3 regions of the Brevibacillus sp. FSL K6-2834 genome follow, and region 2 is predicted to be linked to each of the others. Evidence: riboswitches for the same ligand, from Rfam matches in the RefSeq annotation. Region 2 holds a riboswitch; each other region holds the start of a gene.
The links. Region 2 has a riboswitch for S-adenosylmethionine ahead of NST96_RS03065 (homocysteine synthase). Riboswitches for the same ligand answer to the same signal wherever they lie in the genome.
Positions count from the first base shown of each region.

Region 1: it holds a riboswitch for S-adenosylmethionine, as region 2 does, so the genes downstream of both, NST96_RS17990 (aminotransferase class I/II-fold pyridoxal phosphate-dependent enzyme) here and NST96_RS03065 (homocysteine synthase) in region 2, are expected to answer to the same signal.
Region 3: it holds a riboswitch for S-adenosylmethionine, as region 2 does, so the genes downstream of both, NST96_RS26015 (BMP family protein) here and NST96_RS03065 (homocysteine synthase) in region 2, are expected to answer to the same signal.

Region 1 covers NZ_CP151945.1:3,629,611-3,637,411, reverse strand. The annotation lists gene NST96_RS18005 (hypothetical protein) at 26-1,390, shown strand; gene NST96_RS18000 (DUF5665 domain-containing protein) at 1,466-1,801, opposite strand; gene NST96_RS17995 (pyridoxamine 5'-phosphate oxidase family protein) at 1,952-2,410, shown strand; SAM riboswitch class I at 2,503-2,620, shown strand; gene NST96_RS17990 (aminotransferase class I/II-fold pyridoxal phosphate-dependent enzyme) at 2,715-3,878, shown strand; gene NST96_RS17985 (aminotransferase class I/II-fold pyridoxal phosphate-dependent enzyme) at 3,875-5,059, shown strand; gene NST96_RS17980 (YhcN/YlaJ family sporulation lipoprotein) at 5,091-5,702, opposite strand; gene NST96_RS17975 (PhoH family protein) at 5,900-7,234, shown strand.
Region 2 covers NZ_CP151945.1:577,420-585,220, reverse strand. The annotation lists gene NST96_RS03070 (hypothetical protein) at 1-485, opposite strand, end outside; SAM riboswitch class I at 1,361-1,465, shown strand; gene NST96_RS03065 (homocysteine synthase) at 1,547-2,848, shown strand; gene NST96_RS03060 (GNAT family N-acetyltransferase) at 2,982-3,488, opposite strand; gene NST96_RS03055 (MarR family transcriptional regulator) at 3,715-4,200, shown strand; gene NST96_RS03050 (MFS transporter) at 4,270-5,469, shown strand; gene NST96_RS03045 (TasA family protein) at 5,532-6,140, opposite strand; gene NST96_RS03040 (signal peptidase I) at 6,241-6,780, opposite strand; gene NST96_RS03035 (hypothetical protein) at 7,093-7,801, opposite strand, start outside.
Region 3 covers NZ_CP151945.1:5,378,254-5,386,054, reverse strand. The annotation lists gene NST96_RS26020 (methyl-accepting chemotaxis protein) at 260-1,732, shown strand; SAM riboswitch class I at 1,822-1,936, shown strand; gene NST96_RS26015 (BMP family protein) at 2,142-3,173, shown strand; gene NST96_RS26010 (ABC transporter ATP-binding protein) at 3,258-4,787, shown strand; gene NST96_RS26005 (ABC transporter permease) at 4,762-5,832, shown strand; gene NST96_RS26000 (ABC transporter permease) at 5,819-6,736, shown strand; gene NST96_RS25995 (sulfite oxidase-like oxidoreductase) at 6,795-7,457, shown strand; gene NST96_RS25990 (nucleoside phosphorylase) at 7,459-7,801, shown strand, end outside.

The DNA of each region.
Region 1 (7,801 bases), 2.6 Mb from region 2:
AAACATGGAAAGGGGAAGTACATCAATGAAAAAATACATGACCAGGCCCGTGCTGGCAGTTGTGGCTGCCGCTACGATAATTGGGGGCGTAACGCCGCTGCTGGCCAATGCCAGTACAACCGGAAGCAGCAGTGCGATCAAGGTTGTCATGAATGAAGAAGGCAAGCAAGTGACTCGCTACAATCTGAAAGAGCTGGCAACAAACGATCCGGCCACGCTCAATCTGTTGCTGAAAACGCAGGCAGATCACTTGTACATTGTAGTGGACAAACTGAATCTCGACGTAAAAATGCAAACGTACATTGAGCAAAATGAGGCGGAGTGGAACCGGATTTACAAGGAGTACTATTCCGATATTTACCTCGAAGTACGTTTTGACGAAACCGAGCAGGGCTTTGTCAGCCTAACTCCAGAGACAAAAGAAAGCACCACCTACCTGAAAGGTGAAGTAACGGATGAAGTAACCAAAGTCGTGGTTGTCAAGCCAAATGGCGACAGCATCGAAGTCGTGCCAACGGCCAACGACAGCTTTTCGGTGAGCTTTGCGGCCACTGTGAGTGCGACTCCGCAATACGCGACAGTGAAAGCTTACGTCAACGACAAACTGGTCGATACCCGCGAAGTGCGGATCAACTCGGGAACTGTTGTAGATTCCGATGTTTTGATTCATACGCAGGCTGTTTTGGATAGCAAAAAGGGTGAATTGAAAGTAAACGGCATTGTAAACCTTACGGCAGGCAAAGTAGTCGTGACCTATGACGGAGACAAGAGAGGCGCCGGCGTGAAAAAGCTGTGGGACGGTGTCGGCTCCTATTCAGTCACCATGAAGGATGTAGAGGCTGACAAAGGGAAAGTATTGATTGAGGTGTACAAGGACGGCAAGAAGCTTGATTCGGAATCCGTCGATCTGCTTGTTGTCAACAAGCCGGATAAACCGACCAAGCCGGAAAAGCCGAAGCCTGCCCAATACAAAATTACCGGAACCGCCAAGCTTGACGCCAAAGATAAGGAAATTGAAGTAGAAGGGGAAATCGCAGGATTCTCCAAAAACCAAAAAGCGAAGCTGTATGTAATCGCTCCGGACGGCAAAAAACACGAGGTCAAGATAGACGATGACGGGGAGTTCGAAGTGGAGCTCTCTTACAAAAATCGTTCTTACAGCGCCAAGTCCGTCCATCTGGAAGTAGTCGTTGACGGGAAGGTCGTAGCACAAGCTGACATTCCTCACGGTACGCCAGTAAACGAAGTTGATGACGATAAAGATAAAGATAAGAAAAAGAAGGACAAAGACAAAAAGCATCCGAACGGAAATGCGTATGGCTACTGGAAAAAGCATGGCCATGACGATGACGGAGACGATGACGATAACGACGATCGCGACAACGACTAATCCGTTGCATTCTTGAGCGACCGCGAATGGCAATCTTCTTTCTGCTCCGGGCAGCTTGCCAATCATTCCATTTGACTAGGGCTGACGGTAGGTGGAGACATAATCCATCAGTTGGCTGATGTAGTCCCCGATGATGGGAATCGAGAGGAATTTGCTCAGGACGGAACCGAGAATGGCCAGTACGATGGCTGTTCCGATCGTCAGTCCCAGGCCCCGTGCCAGACCTGCCAGGAAATTGATCCAAAGCAGCTTGCGCGGGGCTGTATAATTTTGAATGACATCTGCCAGACGGATATCCTCTAAAAACATGGCGATTTTGTCCATCCGGTCATTTAATTTGCGTGCCTCCTGAATTTCTTCGAGGAGCTGGTCAATCTTTGACAACAGGCGGTCTGTGGGGCTTTGTGACATCTGGTTTCTCCTCCTGTCTCCTATGGTTACCAGTTAAGTAACAGTGTAGGGAAAAAAAGGGGAAGAATCAAGCGCATGCCGGAAAGGTTTGCCTATCTCTTCCTTGGCGGGTACAATAGACGTACAAAACTTACACAAGGAGGCTTCGGAATGGCTGAGACCGTATCCCAAACGCTTTCGGAGGAACTGTTCGGGTTGTTGCAGCAGGAGCGGTTTATCACATTGGGCACCATTGACCATGAGTCTGGGGCGCCATCGCTCAGCTCGCTTTCCTGGACGTTTGCGGCATCGCCGCAAGTCATCCGGTTTGCGGTAGACAACCGTTCACGCATCTTGACCAATATCGCCAAGCAGCCACAAGTGGTTCTGCATTTGATTGGTGCTGGCTCTTCTTATGCCATTAACGGAAGGGCTGTATTGAAGAGTGAGCGGATGGAGGAGGTTCCCCTGAAGCTGGCGATGGTGGAGGTTACCATTGAGGCGGTGCGTGATGTCATGTTCTACGGTTCCCGTATCTCCGTAGAACCGCAGTATGAAAAAACATATGATAAAAATGCGGCGGCGAAGCTGGACAATCAGGTGATGACAGCACTGCGCAAAGCGGAGTAACAGAGAAAACGGGTGAAAACGAAGAGGAAATATCTGTTGACAATCACTCGATATTTCCGTTAGTATTAGGATCAACAAATTGAATAGCAAACTTCTTATCCAGAGAGGCGGAGGGACTGGCCCGATGATGCCCGGCAACCAATTTTCCTGTTAACAGGACGATACTGGTGCTAATTCCTGCAGAGCAAATCATGCTCTGAAAGATGAGAAGGGTTTGCTTGCGGCGACGTAAACAAAGCCTTCTTTTCAAAAGAAAAGAGGGCTTTTTCATGCCCTCAACATCAAAGCAGAGGGAGAGATTGCTATGCATCTGGAAACGAAACTGGTACAGGCGGGGGTAGGTCGTGATACGATCACGGGCGCGGTAAGCTTCCCGGTTTACTATGCGACCGCTTACCGCCACCCGTCTCTTGGTCAAAGTACCGGATACGATTACACCCGTACGGCCAATCCGACACGCAAGGTGCTGGAGGAGGCGATCGCAGAGGCCGAGTGCGGTGATGCCGGTTTTGCCTGTGCTTCCGGGATGGCAGCGATTCACACAGTCATGGGACTTTTTTCTCAAGGCGACCATTTGATCGTTTCGCTTGATTTATACGGTGGGACATACCGTCTTTTTGAGCAGGTCCTTTCCCGCTACGGGCTCCAGTTCAGCTATGTTGATCTGCGCGATCTTCAGGCATTTGCGGGCGCGATCCGTCCGGAGACAAAAGCCGTTCTCATCGAGACGCCGACAAATCCGCTGATGCAAATAACGGATATCGCTTGCGTAGCCGGGATCGCCAAACGAAGCGGTTTGCTGACCATCGTGGACAATACCTTTATGACGCCGTACTATCAGCGTCCACTGGAGCTGGGGGCAGATCTGGTGCTCCATAGCGGGACGAAATATCTTGGAGGCCACAATGACGTGCTGGCTGGCCTGATTGTGACAAAAGGCGCTGAGTTGTCTGAAAAGGTCCGGTTTTTGCACAATTCCATCGGTGCAACCCTCGGCCCACAGGATTGCTGGCTGCTGGTCAGAGGCATGAAGACGCTCGCTTTGCGTATGGAGCGACATCAGAGCAATGCTCTCCAGGTTGCGCGCGAACTGCGGGAGCATCCGGCGGTCACCGATGTATTCTATCCGGGATTGGACGATCATCCCGGCTACGAGATTCAGAGCAAACAGGCGACCGGTTACAGCGGCATGGTGTCCTTCCGCGTTCGCTTCTCTGCTCAGGTGGGGCCGTTTTTGGAAAACTTGCGCATCATCTCTTTTGCGGAGAGTCTGGGAGGCGTCGAGTCTTTGTGCACGTATCCGGCGACACAGACTCATGCCGACATTCCGCAAAAAATTCGAGAATACGTCGGGGTCTGTGATCGTTTGCTGCGATTGTCGGTAGGAGTTGAACATCCGGATGATTTGATTCATGATTTGATACAGGCTCTCGATGCAAGTCTGGTAGCGGAAGGGTGTAGACGATGAAATTTGCCACGAAACTGCTTCACGGGACATCTTGTTTCGATCCGGTGACCGGTGCGGCATCCACGCCGATTTACCAGGCATCTACGTTTCACCAAGCGGATTTGGACCGTCCGGGCGCATACGACTATGCGCGGTCCGGCAACCCGACCCGGCATGCATTGGAAGAGGCGATTGCCGTCCTGGAGGGCGGTGCGCGGGGATTTGCATTTGCTTCCGGCATGGCCGCGATTTCCAGCGTGTTTATGCTGTTTTCCGCGGGCGATCATGTTGTCGTGGCAGAAGATGTCTACGGCGGAACGTATCGCTTTTTGACCAAAGTGTTGTCCCGCATGAATATTGACGTTACGTTCGTGGATACGACCTGCGTAGAGGCAGTGGAGAGAGCCGTCACTCCTCGCACTCGCGGGATCTACCTGGAGACACCTTCTAATCCGACGTTGAAGGTGACAGACATCGCAGCTGTCTGCCATATCGCAAAGGCCAAGAATATCATAGTCATTGTCGACAATACGTTTCTGACCCCGTACTACCAGCGTCCGCTTGAACTCGGAGCAGATATCGTCATCCACTCAGCGACGAAGTTCATCGGCGGCCACAGCGATGTCGTTGCAGGGCTGGCTGTTACCAAGGATGCTGAGCTGGGTGAACAGCTTTACTTTATCCAAAACGGCATGGGAGCGGTACTCGGAGCGCAGGATTCCTGGCTGGTGATGCGCGGGCTGAAATCGCTGAAAGCCAGACTGGATGTAAGCACCCAAACAGCGGAAAAGATCGCTCGATGGCTCGCAAATCATCCTTCCGTTGCAAAGGTACATTATACGGGACTAGCGGGTCATCCCGGCCACCAGCTCCAATCGAGGCAGGCGAGCGGCCACGGAGCCGTGCTGTCCTTTGATGTGGGCAGCAGAGAGCGGGCGAAGGCTTTGTTTGATCGGGTTACGCTTCCGATCGTAGCGGTCAGTCTCGGAGCCGTAGAAACCATTCTGTCGTATCCGGCGATGATGTCACATGCCGCTATGCCAGCGGCAGAAAGAGAGCGTCGCGGTATAACGGACGGATTGATTCGCTTATCCGCCGGACTGGAAGACGCTGACGACCTCGTCCGCGACCTGGAACAGGCGCTTGAAGGTGTAGAGGCCGCTTTATCTGAAAGCAAAAGCAAGGCATTCTCCGGGGCATAACCGGGAGAATGCCTTTTTATTGAGGAGCTTTTTACTGCCGGTTGACCGGTATTTTGCGATTTCCTTCCGGTTTTGCGTTGCCGCTGTTGTTCAGGCGTTGTTCGTTTTCTCTGGATGGCGCTTCCTCTTTCATTTGAACATCGCGAGGGGCTTGGGGAATGATGCGTCCGACAATATCAGCCAATTCTTCCGCAATACCCGCCACGGGCCGGCCTTTTTGCATATCAGTGGACATTTCCCGCAAGCGTTGAACGATGTCGGGATCGGCCGTTACGAGCGCAGTGGCGCCTTGGGGATCTTCCTTCAAGGCTTCTGCCACTGTATATTTGATGACCCCTACTTCAGGTCGATCCAGGTGGGCGTTGACGTCGATGCCGATAACAGCCCATTTGCCCAATACAACAGCGGTGGCATCCTTTACGTTTGGTACACGGGTGGCCAGTTGAACCAGCCGGTCTGCAGTAGCTTGTGACGATTGGTTATAGCCAGGGGACGGTGCTGTTTGCTGTACGCGCTGCGTTTCATCTGCCCGTTTCCCGGGCTGCGGTGCTGCTTGATTCCCGGGAGGCTTGTTGCCAGACATGCAGGCGGAGAGCAGCAGGCTGACACTGAGTACAAGTACGGCTGTCCGCTTCACGGTCATTCTCCTTCGCTTCTTAAGTTGCTCCCACACAAGTCATGCATGATTATCTGTATTTTGTTCTCCTGTCCACCTTTTCATGCGGGACTCGTCTATCTTCACTCTTGCCGACATAGACTGTAGTACATCACGTCGCGGCTACTGAGCATCCCACCCGCAATTGCATAGGGTATAACAGATGGGTAATAGGAGGCGAGATTTTGAAGAAAATCTACGTGCTGGACACCAACGTACTCCTGCAAGATCCACGAGCGATGTTTTCCTTTGCGGATAACGAAATCGTCATACCCGCCGTGGTGTTGGAAGAAATTGATTCCAAAAAGCGCTATATGGACGAGATTGGCCGCAACGCTCGTTATGTGTCGCGGCTGTTTGACAGCTTTCGCGAATTGGGGCATCTGCATCAAGGCATCCTTTTGGAAACGGGTGCGCTATTGCGCGTCGAATTGAACCATTCCTCGCTTGCCAAGCTTCAAAAGCAATTTACGGAAATGACCAATGACAACCGCATTCTGGCGGTAGCGCTTAACTTGCAGGAAGAAGAAAACCTCTTGCCTCAACCACGCCCTGTCATACTCGTCTCGAAGGATGCCCTGATGCGAGTGAAAGCTGATGCGCTTGGACTGATTGCCGAGGACTTTCTTTCGGACCGCGTCGTCGGCGAGTATTCCCACATTTACAGTGGTTATCACAAAATGCAGGTTGCCCCGGAAATCATCAAAAATTATTACGGCAGCCGAAAGTTGTCACTTTCCACCTGTTTTCCGCAGCAGCGTTTTTATCCCCATCAGTTCCTGGTGCTGAAGGATGAGTTGAATCCGTCCATATCGGCTATCGGGAAGGTTGACATCGATGGAAAGAATCTGGAGATGCTGGTCGCTGACGACGATCCGATCTGGGGAATCAGGGCCCGCAATGTCCAGCAGCGGATGGCTTTCGAATTGCTCTTGCGAGAGGATATTCCGCTGGTGACGATGACAGGAAAAGCGGGTACCGGGAAGACCTTGCTGGCATTGGCCGCGGGGCTTTTGCAAATTGAAGATTTGCAAACATACAAGAAGCTGCTTGTAGCAAGGCCAATCGTCCCGTTGGGGAAAGACATTGGCTATTTGCCCGGTGAGAAGGAAGAGAAGCTTCGTCCCTGGATGCAGCCGATTTACGATAATTTGGAGTATTTGTTCAATACAAAACGCTCCGGTGACCTTGACAAAATATTGGCAGGGATGGGCAGCATTCAGGTAGAAGCGCTGACGTATATCCGCGGGCGTTCCATTCCGGAGCAGTACATTATCATTGATGAAGCGCAAAACCTGACAAAGCATGAAGTGAAAACCATTTTGACTAGGGTGGGGGAAGGGTCGAAGATCGTATTGATGGGAGATCCAGAGCAGATCGACCATCCATACCTGGACGAGAGCAACAATGGACTTACGTACGTGGTGGAGATGTTTAAGGATCAGAAACTGGCTGGTCATATCCGCTTGGAAAAAGGGGAGCGCAGCGTTCTGGCACAGCTTGCGGCAGACTTGCTGTAAGTGTGCATAGTGCAAGCGAATCCGGACATACTAGGATTGTCGAACCCGATGATCCATGAATCAAAATCGGCGAAAGCCTTCCAGGAGGCGAAGAACCGTGGATGGTCATGATCACGCTCTCGATATCGATCGAACTGGCGGACACCGTACTCTTTAGGTAAGACAAACTCTGTTACGGAGGTTGAGGAGCTAAAGAGAATAATCGGTACTACCCCATAGCAACGGGTTCGACACGGCCGCTCCCAATTTGGGAGCGGTTTTGATTTATGGCTAAAAACGCGATCAGCAATCTTTTGGTAAAAAGATAGACAACGAATCGACAAATAAAGTGCTTTTTCGATAAAGGGAATATATGGAATATAGTGAATATATAGTAAATAAGGAGGTGAAAACAATGAAAAAACTGGCTGGTATTCTACTCGGAGCAGCTCTGGTTTTTACGCTGTCCTCTTCAGTCACGGCAAATTCGGAAGCTTGCGCTGGCTGCAAAGCGCCAAAACCTCATCCGGATTGCGTATGTCTGAATGGTGGTCCACAATGGGCCTGCCCGTGGTGATTTCAGTTCTG
Region 2 (7,801 bases):
ATCGGATTTGAGGTTGGTCTGGAACTGTCAAGTTTCTCCTGAATCGGATAAATGGCTTCTGTACTGAAGTAAAAACCTGCAAAATCCTTATCCCAATATGTTTGTCCCAACCGATCAACGATTGTACTTTTCACTTGTTTCATATAATCTACATAGTCAGAATAGAATTCGTCCGCCTTCTCGATAGTAGATGAATTGTTGTGAAGCATAGGGAGGGAAATGTACATTTCCTCTCCAGCAATGTCTGATCGCTTCCACACTCTTAGAAAATCCTCCAAATAGCTAATGGATTTCGAAATGACTTGCGCTCGATGTGATTTAGATTTCAGACGGTCAAACCTCGTGCTTGCATCATCCGGATGTCCGAGGTGAATAATATACACGTTAAGCCTTCGACCGTCGAGTGCGTTAAGCATACTTGTAGTTACGTTATAACCGTCGCCTGTATAAATGTGTAATCCTCGAATGCGGTTCAGTGCTATCATAATGCAAAGTCCTCCTTGTTTTTGTAAGAGATAAACGACTTTTTGACCGGTCATCTTGTCGCTTTCACTTACTAGGTAAAATACAAGGAAATTTGCTCACTCTTTTTTTTGAACAGGTAAGGGATTGGCGTGGAATAATTGATCGACGTGAGGGGAAAAAAGTGAGGAATAAAGGTGAATTAGTCATGTTCCCCTCCAAAACTCAGCTACCGCATTATTCTGAGGAACTGGAAAAAGAGAAGGAAGAAAACGACAAATTTATCAGGGACCTTCGTGTTAGGGTTGAAGATATCATGAAAAGACAAGAGCTATGCAGGCCATCTTCACGAGAACAACACCAATAGGCCAGGGGAGCTACTCCCTAGCCTCAACACAGGATATTGTGCATATGTATACCTATACCTGCCTCTCGTTATGGCCCGTACGCAGCCATCGACCGGTGCAAAAATGCGCAAGGAAAAGCATCCATCACTAGGGCGCCCACTTCGAACAGGAACCTTGCAGTAACGGATTCGCCAAAATCAACTGAATATATTCAAAGCAATAAAAAAAGCCGGAGGCCTGTGCTTCCGCTCCGATTTTTTCCTTGCGCCAGTCCCGCATTGATCAAGGACAAGGTTTCCCAGCCTACTGCAAACTCATTTTCCATGGCTCTTTCCTTTCCTCCTTATTGTTGCTGTGAGGAAAAACAAAAAGCCCAAGAGCGTACACCACCCGAAACAGCTCCTCCCCACCCTCCAGATGCAGAGAAAAGACCATACGATAGCAGCGTTCTCGAAATCACAGAAAAACCACCAATTTAGTCGGAAATTTGATTGACCTTCCGAAATTGTCCCCTTATAATACCAAATAAGCGCTATAAGAAAATTGCAAACATTTCATCAAGAGTGGTGGAGGGACAGGCCCGATGAAACCCGGCAACCTGCGCAAGGACGCATGGTGCCAAATCCTGCAGAATCGCTGATTCTGAGAGATGAAACCGCCCGGCATGTCCGAAGCCTTCCCCTCTCAGGAGAAGGCTTCGTTTTCTTTATATCTTTTGACGAGAGGAAGAGATGCCCATGTCAGACCAGCAACAGTGGAAACCGGAAACCCTTGCCCTGCACGGCGGCCAATCCGTCGATCCTGTGACAGGATCGCGAGCAGTGCCGATCTACCAGACGACGTCCTATGTGTTCCGCGATACGGAGCATGCGGCCAACCTGTTTGGCCTCAAGGAGCCAGGCAACATTTACACGCGGATCATGAATCCGACGCAGGATGTATTTGAACAGCGCGTTGCCCTTTTGGAGGGCGGGGTCGGGGCACTTGCCACTTCGTCCGGCCAGGCTGCGATTACATTCGCCATCCTGAACATCGCCCAGGCGGGTGACGAGATCGTCTCCTCCAGCAACCTGTACGGCGGCACCTACAATCTGTTTGCCCATACACTGGGCAGACTGGGGATCAAGATTCATTTCGTCGATCCGTCCGATCCGGAGAATTTCCGGGCCAAGATCAACGAAAATACGAAAGCTCTTTTCACCGAAACAATCGGAAATCCGCGAATTGACGTCGCCGATATCGAAGCGATTGCGGCCATCGCCCACGAAAACGGAGTTCCGCTGATCGTAGACAATACGTTTGCCACGCCGCTGCTTTGCCGACCGTTTGACTACGGTGCCGATATTGTCGTTCACTCCACGACCAAGTTTATTGGCGGACACGGCACCGCGATCGGAGGAATCGTCGTCGATTCCGGCAAGTTTGACTGGAACAACGGAAAGTTCCCCGGGTTGACCACACCGGACCCGAGCTACCACGGCGTCGTCTACACGGAGGCTGTCGGACCGCTTGCCTACATTATCAAAGCGCGCGTGCAGCTCCAGCGCGATATCGGCGCGGCCGTGGCTCCTTTCAATTCCTTTTTGTTCCTGCAAGGGCTGGAGACGCTTCACCTGCGGATTGAACGCCACAGCCAAAACGCATTGGCGGTAGCCCGCTATCTTCAGCAGCATCCCGCGGTCGAGTGGGTCAACTACCCTGGCCTGGAGGACAGTCCTTACCACGAACTCGCGAAAAAGTACCTGCCGAAAGGAGCGGGAGCAATCCTCACCTTTGGCATTCGCGGCGGTGTTGCCGAGGGCAAAAAGCTGATCGAGTCGGTGAAGCTGTTCTCCCATTTGGCAAACGTCGGCGATTCCAAGTCGCTCATCATCCACCCGGCTAGCACCACTCATCAGCAAATGAACGAATCCGAGCAGCTTGCTGCCGGTGTGACCCCTGGCATGATCCGCATTTCCGTCGGTACGGAAGCCATCGACGACATCATCGCTGATCTGGAGCAGGCACTCCATGCGGCGGTAGCGGTCAGCAAGGTGTAGCTGAACATTTAACGAGCCGGGAACAGCCTTTTTCCTGAACCCGCCATAGCAAAAGGGACGACCCTCTGTCGCGAATGACGCGGACGATGGTCTTCCCTTTTTCCTTTTCCTTGGCAGAGGGGCCAAGGTGAGCTCAAATAGATTTATAGTAAAAAACAGTTGCATGCAATTCCCCATCCGCCGATCTGGCGTAGTCAGGGATGCGGCCCGCTTCCTTATATCCGAGTGAGGCATAGAGCAGGTTGGAAGGATCTCCTTCTCTCGTGTCGAGAACAAGGAGCGTCCGCCCCGCCTGCTTCGCCCTCGCCTCCGCTGCTTGCATCAATCTGCGGCCGATTCCCTTGCGGCGATAATCCGGATGGGCCATCAGTTTGGCGATTTCCGCCCTGTGTCTGCCGTTTTGCTTCGTGGATGCATGCAACTGGACGCTTCCGACAATCTCATTGTTGATTTTGGCCACAAGCAGAATGACCCCGGGCTGCAATACGTTCTCCCAGTACCGCCTTGCCTCTGCCTGCTCCATCGGCGGGAGAAAACCGACAGACGCACCATCCTCGACAACCTTTACCAAAATCTCCGAAAGCCTCTCAACATGCTCGGCAATGCGATTGCATTCTTCAACCTCTACTTCACGAAACATAGCAGACACCCCCAACTGCTGGTTTTGGCCAATCTATTCTTTCTACTATACGCTGTGGGTAATCTTTCTTACAACAAGCGATGTACTTTTAACAGACGACGTATGTTAACAGACTCTGTCAGAACGACAATTTCGTCGGCTTGCTTGCAATGCTACCGAAGCTTGTGGTACATTGGTATTGTTTCCTTGGAAACAATACTGAGGAGGAGGCTGCTCGACATTGGATGTGAAGGAAAGCATCTTCCAGCAAATTCTCGTTCTGTCTCATAAGCAGGAGGAGCGAAGAAAACAGAGACACGACCGATTGCTCGATGAAATCAACCGACTTGCTCCCGACTGTGCGCCATGCAAAAATTTGAGCCTCACCGAGCTGCACGTGATTCAATGCATCGGTCTCGGCGGCGATGCAAACGTGACGGCGATCTCTCAAAAAATCGGGGTGACGAAAAGCGCTGTTTCCAAAATCACGGCAAAGCTGCTCACAAAAGGACTCATCACGCGCTACCAGCTTCACGGCAATCAAAAGGAAGTCTATTTTCGGCTTTCACGACAGGGAGAAGCGGTTTTCTCCATCCATGAGCAGCAGCATCAAAACATCAGCAGCGAGTGGAAGGCGTTTCTGGGGCGGTACACCGCAGAGGAACTCGCCTTTTTGCACCGCTTGCTGCAGGATGCACTGGAACTGGCTGATCAAAAACAACGCGATGAATGACATTCGATCTTCGTCGCATTACTTTTGAACATATTGTTTCCTCGGAAACAAAAAAGGAGGAAAACAACCATGATACAAAAACAAACGGTTGGCTCGTCTACTATTTTATACCTGCTGGGGATTACGATTTTAATCGGTACCTTTGCCCAAAATCTATTCTTGCCGATTTTGACCGATATGCAGCAAACCTTCCATGCTTCCGCTTTTGCGATCAATCTGACCGTTTCCGTTTTTACGCTGATGCTTGCCGTGATGCAGCTCGTGTACGGCCCTCTGGTTGACCGCCTCGGCCGCCGGAGAGTCCTGCTTCCTGCCCTGCTCCTGTTTGTGGCCGCCTCCATCGGCTGCGCTTATGCCCCTTCTCTTGCCTATTTACTGTTCTTCCGGGCGCTCCAGGGTATCGGCTTTGCCGCGATTCCGATCGCAGCTGCGACGGTCATCGGGGACCTGTTTGAGGGGGCAAAAAGAGCAGAAGCGATGGGCACCTATCAAATGATGCTGGGATTGGGCCCGGCGCTTGGGCCGCTGCTGGGCGGCTGGCTGGGGGGACTTGGCGGACATCCGGTCATTTTTCTGTTTCTCGCTGTCAGCTCGCTGATTCTTTTTGGCGCCAACGCCTGGCTGCTCCCGGAAACCAGGCCGTCCGGCTTGTTGGCGACGAAAAAAGAGGGGCGACCGTTTGCCTCTATTTTGACCCATCCAGTGGGAGGAGCGATCATTTTTATCGCTTTTGCGCAAATGTTCACCTATTACAGTTTCCTCGTGTTCCTGCCTGTGCAGGCCACTCACTCCTTTGGACTGGATCCGAATGAGATCGGCGTATTGTTTCTGTGCATTTCGCTCGTATTCATTGCAAGCAGCAAAATGAGCCGTCTTCTGTTGAAGCGCTTCAGGCTTGAGCGCGCTTTGTTGATGACCGCCATCGCGAATGCCGCTGCCACCGTTCTCTTCATGCTGCTGGCCAACATATCGCTGACCGCCCTGATTTTCGGCAGCATGGCGTACGTTTTGACGCTGGGGATCGGCATGCCTTTGCATACGACGCTTTTGTCCGAGGCTTTCCTCAATGAACGGGCTACAGCCATCGGCTGCTACAATTTTGTCCGCTACATAGGGATGGCGGCGGGCCCCGTAATCGGTGCCTTCCTGTTCAAGCTGGGGGACAGCTGGCTGGAATTTGGCTTTGCCGGGCTGTTTATCGCCGTCTCTGCATGGGTTGGCTGGATTCGTTTCCACACCGCTTCAAATGTCGTCCGTCCCGGTCAGTAGTACTTGCCAAAAAATCCCCACTCGTCTTTGAGTGAGGATTTCTTTTTGCGGCAGCCAACCAATTATTTCGGCTCGCCGGCTGTTTGCTTGCCTTCCAGCTTCAGCGTCAGGTTTACGCTGTCTTCCTGGAAGCGGTTTTGATCATTGCCGTCATCTGCGAATTCAATACCCATGTAAATGCGGTCTGTCGTGTCAGGCGGCAGCGTGAGGAGCTTGGTAGCCCAGCTGCTGATATCCACTTGACCGCTGTCTTTCAGTTCCTTCAGCGATTTGCCGTTCAGCGGATGGACGATGACCCGCTCGGAGATCGGGATGCTCGGATCTGCGCTGGACAGCCAGTAAACCTTCAGGTGATTGTCGAGATCATCAGAGCCGTTGTCGCCGTTTTTGTCGGCTACCGTGTAATCTACGCTCATCAGCAGTTTATTGATGTCGATAGTCCCTGTGTTGGTGATGTCAAATGTTCTTTCAAACCAATCACCGGGCTTCATGTTTTCCACTTGGAAGACGGACTCGGCTGGTGTTGCGCCGATTTCCATTTTACCGGCGGCAAACGTATTGTCCTTGATTTCGCTTGTGGCATTGAACCATGCGAAGGTGCCTCCGCCGATCAGTGCCGCGCCAAGTCCTACGGATGCCAAGGTTACCGCAAATTGCTTTTTCAAGCTCATGTTTTTCTTCCTCCCACGCATTCATGATATTTATGATGACTTGAAGCCTGATACCAGAAAGAACTGCTATCAGCCCCCAAGGTATCACCGCGAGGGTGATTTACGGCTGCGGCTTTGCCGCCGTTTTCGCTTCCTCTTCCTTGATCATTCGCAAGAGCTTCCAGACCTGGCTGACGATCAGGTAGAGTCCGGGCAAGCCCAGCATCAGCAGCATGCCGAGTCCCGATCTGGCAAACTCGATAAAGTAACCGATGAGCGGAACGGAGTACTGCACTTTGCCGATAAACCGGTCTGGCGTGACCGGGGCTGTGTCCTTTCCGTCGTTGGCGTCGCCCTTGGTAATCAACTGGCCATCGCGTTTCTCGATGACGCGGTGCGTAATCGTGAGGCCTTCCGGGTCCTTGAAGGTAATGATGTCCTTTTCTTTGACCTCCTTGAAGTCGACCGGCTTTACCGCGACGATGCTTCCCGTGTTGAAGGCGGGAGCCATCGATCCGCTGAGCACGACCATGATCTGGTTGCCGAACAGAACCGTTTTCCCTCCGTTTATCTTGCTGACGAAGAGAAGACCCGTGATGGCGATGACCGCGATTAAAAACAGACTCGTCAGAATGGATATGCACTTTTTCAACAGGACCACTGGATGATCTCCCCGCTTTCCTTGGCGTTCGGCTGTATGCCGTTCACAGTTCTCATCTTACGGATTTTCCGTTTTCCCATCTTCCTGCGTCAGGGTGAACTTCCTGACTGTCCGGGATGATCCGAAGCACCGGAAAGTATGGCTGCATTTTCATACCGAGGGATGACCTTATCTCAGCTTTTCATGGTGCAGTGGAACGACGGAAACGACTTTTGGCATGAAAAAACCAGCGAGTGGTGACCCGCCGGTCTTGTTTGATCCGTTTCTGTTTGATCCGTTTACACTTTGTTTGAATGCACGCTGCTAAAGCACTCAGCCTGTCGAGGCTGGCAGACTCTCGCCGTCTTGGTTCGACGGCGGAGTATTGTCTTCTCCCGGGCTCGGAGGCGGCTGATCCTCGCCTTCTCCGCCTGGAGGCTGCGGCGTCTTTTCCCCTGTGCTCGGAGACTGAGGTTCTTCTCCTGTGTCCGGTGGCTGCGGAATTTCTCCTCCTGCTCCCGGCGGCTTCGGTGCTTCTCCCCCTGCTCCCGGCGGTTGCGGTGCTTCTCCCCCTGCTCCCGGTGGCTGCGGAATTTCTCCTCCTGCTCCCGGCGGCTTCGGTGCTTCTCCACCCGCCCCTGGCGGTTGCGGAATATCTCCTCCTGCTCCCGGCGGCTTCGGTGCTTCTCCCCCTGCTCCCGGCGGTTGCGGAATATCTCCTCCTGCTCCCGGCGGCTTCGGTGCTTCTCCCCCTGCACCCGGCGGAGGCGGTACAGGGGTTTCCGTCCCCGGCGGCGGAGAGCCCGGCGTGCCAGTCCCCGGTCCAGGTTTGGCGGGCGGAGGTGGCGGGCTCACCTCCACGACACTCGAGCTTTCCTTGTATTCCGTAACGACCGTCAACGGAATCACGTGCCGGTAAAAACCGCCCAAGGCTGTTATGTGCAGTTCCCCTTCCAGTGTTTCATGTTCGCGCTTGACTTGATCCCGTATATGGCCGATGCGAAACTCGATGCCGTTCCCGCCGCCTTCCCGGCTGATCTCG
Region 3 (7,801 bases), 860 kb from region 2:
TCCAAAGTCTCAAGCAGACAGCGGGGCACCTGCTTTTGCATTGCATATAGGGGAGTGGCGGGCATGGGTACGAAATTCGACAGCAGATTGTTTGGCCAGCATGCGAGGCCGAAAACGACCAGTTGTGCATCTTCAGAACCAGTCGAATGATGGAACTTTTTTCACACATTCTTACATTATTCGTAGTCGCTGGGACTTTTCTCAGTCTATAATGGCATCAAGAGCATTTCGCAAGTACGACAGGCAAGAGGGGGTACATATGTTTCAGTTGGTCCGCAACACCTTGACGAACAAAGAAGGCTTTATGATCTTTATTTTATGGAATCATCTCTGGGTTGCAGGCTGGATCGCGTATCAGATGGATGTGAACTTCTGGAAGGTCACCTCCGCAGGCTTGCTGGCAACACTGATCGTTTCTCCGTTGTACTTCATTCGCAAGGACAGCTACTTGATCCGGTATCTGGTCGGAATTGGTCTTCTCTATTACTCGATTGCATTTGACCACTATACACCGTTTCAGGAAATCTCGTTTCTCGCGTTCATCGTCCTGGGCTTTTTGGCAGCCTATCTGGACTGGAAGCTGATTGTATCGGCGGGGGCGATGCAGGTTGCGGCGACATTAATCGGATTTTACACCGGTTCTTACCAGTTGTTTGACGGCCATTTTTCGGAAGTCAATTTGCTGCTTCGCATTGTCGCTTTCGTGCTGATGATCGCGGGGCTCACCTATCTCTGTCTGGCTGGACAAGCGTCGCTTGCAAAAGCGGACAGCGCGAGACGGGAAGCCGAAGACAAAGAGCAGCGCCTGGAAGAGCTGCTGCGGAATATCAAGATGGTAACAGAGCAGGTGGAGCGCACATCCGTGCATGTCCATGAGCATGCCGAGACGACAAGGCGCAACACGGACGAGATGATGGTCGCCTTCAAGGAAGTGGCGACCGGAATGGAATCCCAAGCCAATTCCACTGTCAAAATCGAGGAAGAAGTGCAATCGATCGACCAGGAAATTGTGACTGTCAACGAGCAAGCGGCCGTCATGAAGGCGGAAGCGGATCAGAACAGCCGCCGCTTGGCAGGAAGCATCAGCATGATGAGCGAGCTTTCCGAGCAAATGGAGCAAATCGTTCAGGCGGTCAATGTGGCGTCTTCGACGATCCGCGAGCTGAACAAGCAAGCCAACAAGGTCGAGGAAATCGTCCAGACGATCAACCAGATCGCGACACAGACGAACCTGCTCGCGCTCAATGCCGCGATCGAATCGGCTCGTGCGGGTGAGCACGGCCGGGGCTTCGCCGTCGTGGCGGACGAGGTGCGCAAGCTGGCTGAGCAAAGCGCGACGGCTACGCAGGAGATCGCCGGAATTTTGCAGTCGCTGCATCAAGAAAGTGAAAATGCGGTGAAGCATATGAGCACGGGCGAAGTGTCGGTAGCAAAGGGGCAGGAGCTGGCGGTAGAGACAGTGGCGTCTATCGAGACGGTTCGTGCAGGCATGGAAGCGTTCCTCGAGGCCGTAGAGCATGTGCGGACGAGCATGGATCGCGTGAAAATGCGCTCCGGGGAAGTGGCGGCCGAGATGTCTACGATTACAGCGGTCACCGAGGAGTCTGTTGCCAACCTGGAGGAATTGTTTGCGACGGCGGAGAACCAGCATCAAAAGGTGCGGGAGATTACCGAGGAGCTCGGCGAGCTGAACGCCTTGTCGACAAAGCTGCAGCAATCATTTCAGCGATAATCGTAATGTTTGAAATTGCAGAAAAAAGAATTGCATTTTTCAATTGATCTGCTAGAATGAATTCAATATCAATTAAATAGTTTCACCTTACCTTATCAAGAGCGGCGGAGGGACTGGCCCGATGAAGCCCGGCAACCACTGTGCACACGTGCACAGAAAGGTGCCAATTCCTACAAAATCCATTTGGATTTTGAGAGATGAGGAAGAGGTTGGCGATATACCGCAAACTCTTCCTCCGGGAAGAGTTTTTTCTTTGTACAAAGGAGGTTATTGACGAACGTTAATTTAATTAAATATAATAATATTCGTATTTTATTCAAATTGATTTTTTATACACGCCATAAACCAACGATATTTTGTTATAAAAACGAATAATATCGTTCGGGATATTGATAGGAGAGAGGACATCATGAAAAAATTGCTTCTGGCTTTAACGACATTCGCTGTACTGGCAGCCGGATGCTCGACAAACAGCAGCGCCCCCGAAGACAAGGGACAAGCCCAGACAGGCGGACAAGAAACAGCGAAAAAGCGGATCGCGCTGGTGCTGCCCGAGAAAATCGGGGTTAACCCGTTCTTCCAGCAGATGGACGATGGAGCGAAGAAAGCCGCCCAGGAATTCGGGGTGGATGTCAAGACGATTGAATCCACAGACCACGGGGCTATCGAGGAAAATATCCGCGTGGCAGTGGCCGAGCAATACGATTTGATCATCACGTCTTCCTTTGAAGCCGAGGATGCGCTGAAAAAGGTAGCGACAGAAAATCCTGACCGCACCTTCGCCATCATCGATACGCAAGTCGATTTGCCCAACGTCCGCAGTGTCATGTTCCGCGAGCAAGAGGCTGCATACCTGGTCGGAGCGGCTGCCGGTTTGGCAACCAAAAGCAACAAGGTAGGGATCGTCGCAGCAATGGACATTCCGATCCTGAAAAAATGGACAGTCGGGTTTCAGGAAGGGCTCAAGGCGACCAACCCGAACGCGGAAGTGCAGATCAACTACGTCGGCAGCTTCAGCGACCCGGCAAAAGCGAAGGAGCTGGCGCTGCTGCAGGCTTCCAAAGGAGCGGACTTTATTTACGGCGCAGCGGCTGTAGGAGATCTTGGCGTGTTTGAAGCAGCCAAGGAAAAAGGCTTCTACACCTCCGGACAAGACGTTGACCGGACCAGCATCGACCCTGAGCATATCGTCCTGTCCCAGTTGAAAGGAACGGACTCCGCTGTGTATGAAACGGTGAAGGCATTTGTGGACGGCAGCTTGAAGCCGGGTGTCGTCGCCTACGGACTGAAGGAGAACGGCGTCGGCGTGACCTATGTTACGCATGACAGCCCGACTCCGTTGAACCCGTTCATTGGAGAAGAAGTCGTCAGCAAGGTAAAGGCGATCAAGGATGAGATCGTCGCGGGGACGAGAACCGTGACAGACCCGCTGAAACAATAGCAAGAGCGCTGATTCGGAAACCGGCTACATGAGCGTAGTCGGTTTCCTGCTCTACCGGGAAGACAAAAGAGGGAGGGGAAAAAGGTGGCGAACCGACTGGAAATGCGAGGCATGACCAAGCGCTACGGCGATTTTACCGCCAATGACAACGTTTCGTTTACGTTGAAAGAGGGGGAGGTCCATGCGATCGTCGGCGAGAACGGAGCGGGCAAAACCACGCTGATGCGCATGCTGTACGGTATGGAGCAGCCCACTGCCGGAGAGATCGCAGTAAATGGCAAGCCCGTCGTCTTTCGCGGCCCGGAGGATGCGATCCGCCACGGGATTGGCATGGTTCACCAGCACTTCATGCTGTTTCCCGACTTTACCGTTGCGGAAAATATCGTGATCGGCTACGAACCGCAGCGCAAAGGGCTGTTTCAGCGAAAAGAAGCGGCGAGTGCAGTCCGCTCGCTCAGTGAGCGATACCGGATACCGATCAACGAGAACGCCAAGGTATCCAGCTGCTCCGTAGGGGAGCAGCAGCGGGTAGAAATCCTGAAGGTGCTCTACCAGGGTGCAGATATTATCGTGCTGGACGAGCCGACTGCGGTGCTCACGCCGCTGGAGGTAAGGGAGCTGCTGCAGACGATCCGCCATTTGGCCGAAAGCGGCAAAAGCGTCATTTTGATTACGCACAAGCTTCAGGAGGTCATGGAGGTGGCAGACCGGGTCACTGTCCTGCGCGGGGGGCGCGTGACCGGAACCGTTTCCCGAAGCGAAACCAATGCGGACGACCTCGCCCGTATGATGGTAGGCCGCGAGCTTCAGCAGCTCAGTGACCGGGTCCGCCTGGAAGGAAAGCCGCTTTTGCGGGTGCAGGGCCTGAGCGTCCGGGAAAAACAAACGCTCGTAGACGACGTGACGTTTTCCGTACACCACGGGGAGATCGTCGGGATCGCCGGGGTTTCCGGCAACGGGCAATCCGAGCTTTTGGAGGCATTGACCGGCCTGCGGGCTGTTTCGGAAGGGAAAGTCTATCTCGGAGAAAAGGATGTGACTGGCCAGTCGGTGGCAGCGATTCGCGAGGCAGGATTGGCCCACATTCCCGAAGACCGCTACCTGTGGGGGACAGCAAAGCTGGAAAGCGTCGAGGAAAACGCGCTGATGGGCTATCAGCGCAAGCCGGAGTACATGCGTCGCGGTGTCGTTTTGCGCAGCAAATTCCGCCGTGTCGTGGAAGAGTGGGTCGAGCGGTTTGCGATCAAGACAGGCTCTCTTCATTTGAAAGAGCAGGCGGGAAACCTCTCCGGAGGCAATCTGCAAAAGCTGATTGTCGCCCGCGAGCTGGGACAGAATACACCACTGTTGATCGCGGCCGAGCCTACTCGCGGCGTTGACATCGGCGCGATGGAATACATCCATCAGGCTCTGCTGGAAAAGCGGAACAATGGAGACGGCATTTTGCTCGTCTCGTCTGAATTGACAGAAATACTGGCGCTGTCCGACCGGATTTTGGTGATGTACAAAGGGAGGATCGCCGGGGAGCTGACACGCTCGGAAGCGACAGAGGAGAAAATCAGCGTATTGATGGCGGGAGGAAGCGTGTATGGCAGCAGTCAAGCAGCTATGTAAGTCATTGGTTCAGCCGCTGCTGGCAGTGATCATCGGCCTGTTGACAGGTGCGCTGGTCATTGCCGCCGTGGGCGAATCGATTATCGGTACGTATCAAGAGATGTGGAAGGGAGCCTTTGGCAGCTTCTACTTCCTGACCTCCACGCTGGCCCGGGCCACGCCGATCATGCTGATCGGACTGGGACTGTCGCTCGCTTTTCGCGCCGGGGTATTCAATCTGGGGGCCGAGGGACAGATGGTAACGGGAGCGATCAGTGCGACGTTGGTGGCCCTTTATCTGCCCGCGCCCGGCTTCGTCAAAATGGTGGCCGCTCTGGTAACGGGCGTGCTTGCCGGAGGGTTGTGGTCGCTTTTTGCCGGGTATTTGGAGGCGCGCTTTCGGATTCAATTGCTGATTTCCTCGCTGCTGCTCAATTATGTCGCCGTTTTGTTCGCAGGGTATCTCGTCAGCGAGCCGTTCCAGGACAAAACCGGGTCCGCTGCCATGGCCCAGACCCCGATGCTGGAAAAAAGCGTCTGGCTGCCAAAGCTGTTCGCCGGGATGAGCGTCCATGCAGGCTTTTTGTTTGCCTTGGCTGCTGCTCTTCTGATCTTTTTCGTCATTCGCTATACTCCGTTCGGGTACGAAGTGAAAATGCTCGGGCAAAACCCGTTCTTTTCCCGCTATGGCGGAGTGAACAGAGTTCGGGTGATGCTGACCGGCATGTTTTTCAGCGGCGGACTGGCCGGATTGGCCGGGACTGTCGAGGTATTGGGCTCGCATTATCGGTATGTGGAAGGCGCCCTGACGCTTCCGAATTTCGCCTGGACCGGGCTGATGGCGACCCTGCTGGCCAACTCTCACCCGATTGGCGTTGTGTTTACTTCCTTGCTGCTCGCGGCTCTGCAGACAGGTGCCATGGGAGTGGAGCGGAATACGGATGTGCCGCTTGAACTGGCCAGTGTGATTCAAGCTGTTTTAATTTTGTTTATATCAGCTAAATTCAGTTACGACTGGTGGAAAAATCGCAACAACAAGAGGAGGGAATCTCATGGAGCTGTTTGATTGGTCCCTCGTCAGTTCCACCATCCGCATGGTGACGCCTATTTTGCTCGCAGCCCTGGGCGGTGCGCTCTGTTCGCGCGTCGGCATTTTCAACGTCGGTCTGGAGGGGTTGATCCTGGTTGGCGCCTTTTCCGCCATCGTCGGCAATCACTTTACCGGGAGCCTGCTGCTGGCGCTGCTGTTTGCAGCTCTCGTAACCGTTCTGTTCTCGCTGCTGTTTGCCTACATGACGATCGGTCTACGGGCCAATGAGATCGTCGTCGGCGTCGCGATCAACTTTCTCGGGCTGGGGCTGACCACGTTTGCCCTGCGTGCCGTTTTTGACGTAAAGGGCGCGTTTTACGACAAGGACATGGCCGGACTGCCGCAGTGGCAAATCCCGCTAATCAAAGACATTCCAGTGCTGGTAGACATCGTTTCCGGGCATTCGCCGCTCGTGTACTTCGCCTTTTTGGCCGCAGTTCTGCTGCATTTTTTCTTTACCAGGACCGTTACCGGCTTTCGCGTGCTGGCTGTCGGCATGAACGCGACTGCGGCCCGCAGCCTTGGGTTGAAAGCGACTCGCCTGCAGGTGCTGGCGATCGTCATGTGCGGCGTGCTGTGCGGGATGGCCGGAGCCCAGCTATCGCTCGGCCAGGTGACGATGTTTACGGAAGGCATGACAGCCGGACGCGGCTTTATCGCACTGGTGGCGATGATGCTGGGGCAAGCCCATCCGCTCGGCATCCTCGCGTCCAGCTTCCTGTTTGGCTTGATGGACGCGCTGAGCATTCGTCTGCAAGGCTTTTCGCTGCCGACGCAGTTTACCGCCATGCTGCCGTATGTGCTGACGATCGCGGCGATGTTCTTTTTAAAGGACAAGGGCGCTTCGTCAGCCGGCTCCAGCCAGCAAAGCACGCGATAGCTGATAATAAAGCGGAGTATGAACATTTTCATTTACGACATAAAGGGGAGAGGTTCGGATGAACAAGGCTGATCGTATCAAACGGATGAAGGTGCCGGCTGTAGACCCTGCTCTGGCAAAAAGGCTGCCGCCGGGCCAGGTGCTGACGGAGAGATTTCCGATCCTGCACGAGGGAGAGGTCCCGGTCTACGATTTGCAAACATGGACGCTTCGGGTGTTTGGAGAAGTGGAGCGGGAAGTGACGCTTGGCTACGAGGAAATCCGGGCCATGCCGCAGAGTGTACTGACGTGCGACATTCATTGCGTGACCCGGTGGTCCCGGTTTGACAACCGCTTTGAAGGAGTCCGGTTCCGCGACTTTCTAAAAGCAGCGGGCATCGTGCCGAAGAGCGATTACGTCATGCTGCACGGCGACCACGGGTATACGGCCAATTTGGCTCTGTCCGATCTGGACCGGGATGACGTTCTGCTGGCCCATTCCTTCGACGGGGAGCCGCTGACGGACAAGCACGGATGGCCGCTGCGCATGATCGTGCCTCACCTCTATTTTTGGAAAAGCGTGAAATGGCTGCGGGGAATCGAATTTACCAACGAAAACAAGCCCGGCTTTTGGGAGCAGAACGGCTTTCATCTGAACGGAGACCCGTTCCGCGAAGAGCGGTTCTCCGGCGAAGTGCTGCCGATCCCGGAAGACGAGTGGGAGAAAAAGGAGTTTGATTGAGATGCTGCCCAATCTGAAAATTGATCCGGAGCAACTGCCAAAGCGAGCGATTGTGTGCGGAGACCCGAAGCGGGCTGCCCGCATCGCCGAGCTGCTGGAAGAGAGCACTCTGATCGCGGAAAACCGCGAGTACCACAGCTACAAAGGGAAGTGGAACGGAACAGAAGTAGCGGTCGTCAGCCACGGCGTAGGCTCGCCGGGAGCGGCGGTCTGCTTTGAGGAGCTGGCCAAGGGCGGGGTGAAAACGATCATCCGCGTCGGCACCGCCGGCTCTTATCAAAAGGAGGTCGAGCCGGGCAGTCTGGTGATCAGCTCGGCAGCCGTACGCCAGGACGGACTGACCA